Regions from separate parts of the Pseudoalteromonas tunicata genome, predicted to be linked through region 1. Evidence: predicted binding sites of a transcription regulator. Region 1 holds the regulator's gene; the other holds the start of a gene.

Evidence for each region. The regulator sigma-54, encoded in region 1, starts transcription at its own class of promoters, with help from an activator protein. The targets are predictions, from matches to a motif close to GTTGGCACGNNNNTNGNNT.
Region 2: the regulator sigma-54 is predicted to act here: its motif matches at 2,726-2,744, upstream of PTUN_RS17055 (DUF2884 family protein).

What each region holds. Positions count from the first base shown of each region.
Region 1 covers NZ_CP011032.1:3,623,100-3,627,317, reverse strand. The annotation lists gene rapZ (RNase adapter RapZ) at 1-387, opposite strand, end outside; gene ptsN (PTS IIA-like nitrogen regulatory protein PtsN) at 407-856, opposite strand; gene hpf (ribosome hibernation promoting factor) at 859-1,146, opposite strand; gene PTUN_RS16430 (RNA polymerase factor sigma-54) at 1,172-2,659, opposite strand; gene lptB (LPS export ABC transporter ATP-binding protein) at 2,721-3,446, opposite strand; gene lptA (lipopolysaccharide transport periplasmic protein LptA) at 3,443-3,943, opposite strand; gene lptC (LPS export ABC transporter periplasmic protein LptC) at 3,933-4,218, opposite strand, start outside.
Region 2 covers NZ_CP011032.1:3,751,502-3,755,719, forward strand. The annotation lists gene plsB (glycerol-3-phosphate 1-O-acyltransferase PlsB) at 1-1,694, shown strand, start outside; gene PTUN_RS17045 (glutathione peroxidase) at 1,781-2,263, shown strand; gene PTUN_RS17050 (PA3496 family putative envelope integrity protein) at 2,312-2,503, opposite strand; gene PTUN_RS17055 (DUF2884 family protein) at 2,796-3,587, shown strand; gene PTUN_RS17060 (aminotransferase-like domain-containing protein) at 3,660-4,218, opposite strand, start outside.

The DNA.
Region 1 (4,218 bases):
CCTTGAAACCAGCACATCAAGTAATATTTTTTCTTCTTTTATGGCAGCATCAAGAGGCTGGGAATTTATTGAGAGTGGGTGCAAGCGTCTGGTTTCTGAAAAGCGACGAATTAACGTATTGTCGTCACTATCTAAATAAAATAATGTAGGCTTGGCAAATTCAGGTAAATATTCCAAAATCTCGTTAAATTCTTGCTGAATTTTAGGAAGATTTCTGACATCAATACTGACCGCTATTTTGTCGTAACTATCTGAAACACTGCGAACTAACGAAGGAAGTAAATTGACTGGAATGTTATCAACAGCGTAATAACCCAAGTCTTCTAATACTCGTAATGCAACCGACTTCCCTGATCCTGAACGGCCACTAATAATAATAAGTTGCACTGTACTTCTCCTTCTGTGGTTACGCTGCGTCAATAATCAAAAACAGTTCCTCGTCGGATTGCGCGGTGCGTAATTGCTTACAAAATTGTTTGTCATTCAGTTTATCAGCTATTGCAGCAAGCGTCTTTAGATGGTTATGTGATTCTGCATCAGGTACGAGCAGTGCAACAAAAATATCAACCGGTTTATTATCAATGGCATCAAAGTCGATGGCTTCTTGATTGACCAATAATATGGCTAAGCTTTCACTTAACCCTGCTAAGCGGCCATGAGGGATTGCAATACCCCTGCCAATTCCTGTGCTACCGAGTTTTTCACGGTTCAGTAAGGCGGTTAAAATTTCTTGTTCTGATAAATCAGGAAGCTTTTGATGGGCAAGTTCACTAATGTGTTCAAGAATGCGTTTTTTGCTATGAAAAAGGACTGCAGCTTTGGTGCAGTCCTTAGAAATAAAAGAATTTAATTTCATGGTTAATGACGTGAATTTTTCTCTTTATGTTTAATAACTTGACGATCTAATTTATCAATTAGGGCATCAATGGCGGCGTACATATCTTCATGTTCTGAAGTGGCAAACAATTCGCCTCCCGTAACATGTAATGTTGCTTCTGCTTTTTGAACTAGTTTTTCAATATCTAAAATAACATGCACGTTATTGATATGATCAAAGTGCCTCTCGAGCTTAGCGAACTTGTTAGTGACATAGTCTCTTAAAGGTTCTGTAATTTCTACGTGACGACCAGTTAAATTAAGTTGCATAAGCATTTTCCTTCTATTAAACGCCTCAGATTAAACTTTTTCTCTGATTGGACGGGGGAATGGATAGCGATTCGCGGTATTTTGCGATAGTTCGTCTAGCCACGTTAATTCCTTGTTCTGCCAATATATCTGCAATTTTGCTATCACTCAAAGGTTTAGTTTGGTTTTCTGCAGCTACCAGCTTTTTGATCAGTGCTCGAATTGCTGTTGATGAACACTCACCTCCATTTTCAGTGCTGACATGGCTTGAGAAAAAGAACTTAAGTTCATAAATACCGCGAGGGGTATGCATAAACTTTTGAGTTGTAACACGAGAAATTGTTGATTCGTGCATTTCTACCATTTCAGCAACATCATTTAAAACCATTGGTTTCATGGCTTCGTCGCCATGTTCAAAAAAAGCTTGCTGCTGTTGTACGATACAATTTGCTACTTTGAGCAAGGTATCGTTGCGGCTTTCAAGACTTTTAATAAACCATTTTGCTTCTTGTAAATGAGAGCGAATAAATTGACTGTCTTCACTCGATTTTACTGAACGGCTCATTGCCGCGTATTGATCATTCACTCTGATTTTAGGCATGCTATCTGAGTTTAGTTCAACCACCCAACGACCTTTAATTTTTTTCACCGAAACATCTGGAATAACATATTCAGGCTGTTCGGTATTAATGCTATCAGCTGGTTTTGGGTTAAGCGTATGAATGAGTGTCATGATTTCTTTAAGCTCTTCTTCTTTGAGCTTAGTTTTTTTCATAAGAGTTCGATAATCACGTGCCGCTAAAAGTTCAATATGTTGCTGAACAATTTCCTTGGTTTGTGCCAGCCAAGGGGTATCTTTTGCAAATTGATTAAGTTGAATAAGTAAACATTCTGGGAAGTTTCTTGCAGCTATTCCAATAGGATCAAATACTTGAATGCGTTTTAATACCGCCTCCACTTCATCTAGCTCAACCGCTAACCCATCACTGCCTTCACCAATGCTGTCACAAATATCTTCGGTTGAAAGGGTTAAGTAGCCATCATCGTTAATGGCTTCTACGATGGCAATGGCAATTGCTTCATCGGTTGGGCTAAAACGAGTTAAACGCAGTTGCCACATTAAATAGTCATGTAATGTTTCGCTGGTGCTACCTTGATAAATGGTATCGTTGTCAGGAGCGGGGCCTGATGAGGTTGAAGGACCGGCACTAATATATTCATCCCAGCCAACATCCATAGGTAATTCGTCAGTGAGTGAATCTTTATTGAGTGCATCTGAACTTTCTATTTCAGCATCTGCCGTTGGCTCAAAGTCCGAATCATAATTATCGTTTTGAAACTCTTGGTTTTCGTTATTTTCGGTTTCGTTGTTATATTCGGTTTCTTCAAGCTCGAGTAAAGGGTTGCTATCAAGTGCTTCTTGAATTTCTTGTTGAAGATCTAAAGTGCTCAATTGCAGTAAGCGAATAGCTTGCTGCAATTGTGGGGTCATTGTAAGTTGTTGCCCAAGACGAAGTTGTAATGATTGCCTCATTGACGCCTAACAATCCTTTTAGTTATTAAAATAGATGGCACTTAGTTACGAAGTAAACTAACTATAGCTTGAATTGTTCACCTAGGTAAACATCGCGTACTTTTTGATTTTCGAGTACTTCTTTTGGTGTTCCAGTTGCGATTAATTCGCCATGAGAAACAATGTAAGCTTTTTCACAAACATCTAGGGTTTCTCGTACGTTATGATCTGTAATCAAGACACCAATACCACGTTTTTTTAGGTGGCGAATAATTTTCTTTATATCTATCACTGATATTGGATCAACACCAGCAAAAGGCTCATCAAGCAGAATAAATTTTGGTTCGGCGGCTAAAGCGCGAGCAATTTCGACCCGGCGCCTCTCTCCACCTGAAAGCGCCATACCTTGGCTGTCTCTGATATGACAAATATTAAATTCTTCAAGTAGATTATCGAGTTGCTCTTCACGTTGTGTCTTATTGAGGCCTTTACGGGTCTCTAAAATAGCCATGATATTTTGATAAACAGTCAACTTTCTAAAAATTGAGGACTCTTGTGGTAGATAACCAATCCCTAAGCGTGCGCGACTATGCATGGGAAGTAATGTGATGTCTAGATCATCAATGGTGATCAGGCCTTTATCACTTGGCACTAAGCCTACTATCATGTAAAAAGTGGTGGTTTTTCCTGCTCCGTTAGGGCCAAGTAAACCAACAATACTGCCTGCCTTTACTTCAATGCCAACATTTTTAACAACTTGGCGGCCATTATAACTTTTGGCAAGTTGAGTGGCGGTTAATGTTGTCATTTTTTATCCTTTTCAGGAGCGGTTAAAATTGTACGCACTCGTTGGTTTGAGTTTTCAGCCTTTTCAGCGCTAATAAGTTGCTGGTTAATATCATAAATTATATTTTCGGCACTGATTTTTTGGCCGCTTTGGGTAATGGAAGCATTGCCTGAAATGGTCAATATTGCGCTGGCAACGTCATAACTTATTTCGTCGGCACTTGCGGTGATTACATTACCATCTGGCAAGGTTTCTGAATATCTTGCAGGGTGGCCTCTGGCGATTAATAACTCTTTATTTTCACCTAATTCTGCGCGGCGATAGGCTTCTAAAAAATCAGCTTTTATAATGCGTTTTCCATGGGTCACTTCAACATTTTTCTCAAAAATAACCACGTTTCTTTTTAATTCAGCTTGTTGTTTATCGGCATCAATTAATACTTGGGATTTTTCATTATTGGCCGAGCTAAAAAAGCTCATGCTTAATAATGCTAAAATAAGAATAGGTTTATTGGTCATAATAAATAGTCTGTGTATGGTTGATGAGTTCAATAACTTCGGACTCAAAGTTCGCAATAAGCCCTTTACCTGTGATTAAGATATTTGGCCCTGTAATTTCAACTGGTCGTTCTGATTGCATGGTGGAATGTGTAATATCCACTTCAATATAGTCAGCTTTAATATTTTGTAGCATGGCAGTTTTATCTAAATTAACAGCTTCAACATTCACTTCTAATATGAGTTTTTTACTTTCATACAAAGTTGCCTCAGCTGCACTTATTTCCCAAATTCCA
Region 2 (4,218 bases), 130 kb from region 1:
AAGCTAAAAAAATAGCGCAGCAATTATTAGGTGAAATTGCTGCTAATTATAATGATGCCATGATAAGCATTGGGGATCGTATTTTAACTTGGCTTTGGACTAAGCTTTATAATGGTATTGAGGTCAATTACACCGATAAAATTCACGAGCTTGCTCATAAAGGACACGAGATTATTTATGTACCCTGCCATCGTAGCCATATGGATTATTTATTACTAACTTATGTTATTTACCATCAAGGTTTGGTTCCTCCACATATTGCAGCAGGTGTTAATTTAAACTTTTGGCCAGCAGGACCTATTTTCCGTCGTTCTGGTGCTTTTTTTATTCGCCGAACGTTTCAAGGCAATAAACTCTACTCAACCATTTTTAGAGAGTACCTTTCACAACTTTTCATCAAAGGTTATTCCATTAAATTTTATACCGAAGGTGGCAGAAGCAGAACCGGTCGACTTTTACCACCAAAAACCGGGATGTTAGCCATGACCTTGCAAGCGATGTTGCGGGATATTGAAAGGCCAGTTTCTGTCGTCCCTGTTTATATTGGTTATGAACATGTTATGGAAGTAAATACCTATCTAAAAGAGTTAGCTGGCAGCGTAAAAGCAAAAGAGTCGATGTTTGGCATTATTAAAACCATTAAGAATTTAAAAAACTATGGTCATGGATATGTTAATTTTGGTGAGCCAATAAATCTCAATCAATACCTTAACCAGCATCAACCAGATTGGCGGGCAAACATTGATTCTAATCAAGTGCAAAAACCACAATGGCTCAATAGCCAAGTTGCAGCTATATCAAACCAAATAATGACCCACATTAACTCAGCTGCAGCGCTCAACAGTGTTAACCTGCTTGCCATTATTTTATTGCAGACTGAGCAAAAAGCACTGTCACAAAGCCAAACAATTTGCCAACTGAATTTTTATTTGCAACTGTTTAAAGATGCCAAGTACAGCGATACAATTTCGATGCCAAATAAAACGGCGCAAGAACTACTTAACCATGCTTTAACACTGGGGAAATTCGAATTAGTTGATGATATTGTTGCGATAAATGACAAAGAAGTCATTTTGCTGAATTACTATCGTAATAACATCATTCACTTATTTGCCGTACCAAGCTTACTAGCACTACACATTATTAGAGCTCGCACCACCAATGTTGTAGATTGCATCGAGAAAGTAAAAACCCTATATCCTTTATTTGCTGCTGAGTGGTTTATGAGCCCCCTTGATGAACAATACATCACATCGGTCGTAACAGCTTTTGCTGAGCAAGGTTTAATTAGCTTGGATGCCAACAATAACATTAGCATCAGCCAATCGAGTAGTAGTTACTTTATGCTCGACTTGTTAGGTCGAGTTTTAGATTGCACATTACAACGCTATGCCGTGGTAATTGGATTACTGACAGAGCAATCCCGAATGGATAAAAGCGACTTAGAATCATCAAGTCATTTATTAGCTGCCCGCCTAAGTAAACTCCACGGCATAAATACGCCAGAGTTTTACGATCAAAAAGTATTAACCGGTTTAATTGCTGGTTTAAAAGATTTAAATCTTGTTGAGCTTAATGAGCAAAACCAGTTAATCAGCACAGAGCAACTACAACATACTTCAGCTGTAATTAAGTCTTTGTTAAAGCCACCAGTACTTCTTTCAATTCAAAATCAACTATCGGGCCACCATTAAACCGTTTAGTATTTAGCCCTGTAACAACAAAGCGAGGTTGCAGGGCAATACCGCACTAACAATGACACAATAATAAAGGTTAGAAAATGGTTCCGTTTTATCAATTTGAAGCAATCAGTTTACAAGGAAAACCAATCTCATTTGAGGAGTATCAAGGTAAAGTTGTTTTAGTGGTCAATACTGCAAGCCAATGCAAACTGACGCCACAATTTAAAGCACTTGAAGCGCTATATCAGAAGTATCAATCTCAAGGATTAGTGATCTTAGGATTTCCATGTAACCAATTTCGCCAACAGGAACCTGGTAATGCCGAAGACATCACACAAGTGTGTTCACTAAATTACGGCGTCACCTTTGCAATGTTCGATAAAATCGCAGTTAATGGTAAGCACAGCTCACCCATCTTCCAGTATTTAAAACAACAATTACCCGGAATATTTGGCTCAATCATAAAGTGGAATTTTACTAAGTTTTTGATAGGAAGGGATGGGCAACCCATAAAACGCTATGCACCAATAACAAATCCAGCAAATATTGAACAAGCAATCATAAATGCTTTAAAAAACTAGGATTTTGACATTAAAAAAGGGCCCTTAAACGGCCCTTTTTTTTATCAATTAGTCTTCTAAGTAACTGTCGAAGTCATCATCTCCGATATTTTTACGCAAACGTTTTTGCTCTAAGTAATCTTCAATTTTACGTTTCACTTTTCTTTTTTGATTATCATTTTGCGCCTTTGCACCTGGCTCAAAACTATCATCACTTTCTAAAGAATCATCGAAATCGTCATATGAATACGTCTTACCCACACCTATCTCCAAAAACAGGATTATATACAGTTAGTTCTAAAGTGAATAAATAGCCGCAAATTAAACTATTGCAAAGAAAAATATTTTTATCGTATTGATAAATCAATTAAATCAAAGAGACTTATGTAGTCAAAAAAACTATTTTTTAGTCAAAATAGTTACATTAATAACTTAGCGTAAAAAACAAAAATAACTAACTAATTGATTTAAAACAAAATAAATATTGGCATTCAATTTGTAATAGTCATATCAATGCAACAAAACGAATATCAATACAACAGGATTATTTATCATGAAATCAATTATTTTATTAAGTTCAGTTTTACTCGCGGCACCTGCTATGGCTCACTCAAACAATCATAAGCTCTCTTTTTCTTCTGATACATGTAATGTTGAGCTGCAACAAACACTTCGGATCACACCTCTGACTCTCGAAATAGAGAATACTCAACACCAAATCATGCTTATTGATGAGCAAGGTAATCTCACTTTAGATGGCCAAAACATCGCTATTTCAAATAGCCAACAAAAAATGCTAACCGAATATGCAAGTGGCTTACGATCACATATGCCTCAGGTGGCAGAAATAGCATTAGAAGGTGTCAAAATAGCAGGTGTAGCTATTGATGAAATCAGCCAAGCGTTTGGCCTAAAACATATGGACGGTATGACTAATTTAATGGATGAAGTGAGCGTTAGAATTAACGATGGTTTTTACCAAAATGGTACCTTCGTGATTGACCAAGCACAGTTTGATGCTATTGGGGATAACTTAGGTGAGGAGTTTGACCAAAAAATAGATAAAGCAATGGAAGAAGCCGTGATGAACTCAGTAGGCAGCCTGTTAATTTCCCTTGGTTCAGAATTAATTGGCGCCGGTGGCAATATGGATGAATTTGAAAACCGCATGGAAAAAATGGCTGAACAAATTGAGCAAAAAGTTGAGTTACAAGCAAATGAACTTGAGAAAAAAGCGGATGCATTATGTGGTTCAATTGAGCAATTAGCTCAAGTAGAACATCAATTACAACAAAGTTTACCTGAACTTAAAAATTACGATTTATTTGTTGCGAATCACAAATAAACAAAGCCTTGTCAGTCATCAGCAAGCAGACCAACAGCCGCAATGCGGCTGTTGGTCTTTATAAAATAAATACTAGCGGCGAGTTTTGAGCAGAGCTCCTAATTGCGCGATTGCTTGCTCGATTTCAAGTGTCCAGGTTAAGCCATAACTCATACGTAAACAGCGTTGATATTTGTCACTAGCCGAAAAAATACTCCCAGGAGTAATACTAATATTGTGCTCTAACGCCTCATGAAATAAACGCGTTGCATCATAACCTACTGGTAGTTCAATCCAGATTACACAACCACCTTGCGGATCACTGATGCAAGTCTCGATTGGAAAGTGACGTTGGATCTGATGGATCATCCGCTCTTTATTTGATCGTAAGATCTGGCGCAAGCGCACTAAGTTACGATCGTAGTCCCCACTTGCTAGAAACTCTGATAATGTCCATTGATTGAGTAACGGCGCCGAACAACTCAGAGCACGCTTTAATCTGAGTGCTTGCTTTGCAAAACGACCCGCTATCATCCAACCAATGCGATAACTGGGTGCAGCTGTTTTTGAAAAAGACGAACAGGTAATAACTAGCCCTTTTTGACTATAATATTGAGCTGGTTTTGCTCTTTGCTCAGTAAAATGCAAGTCG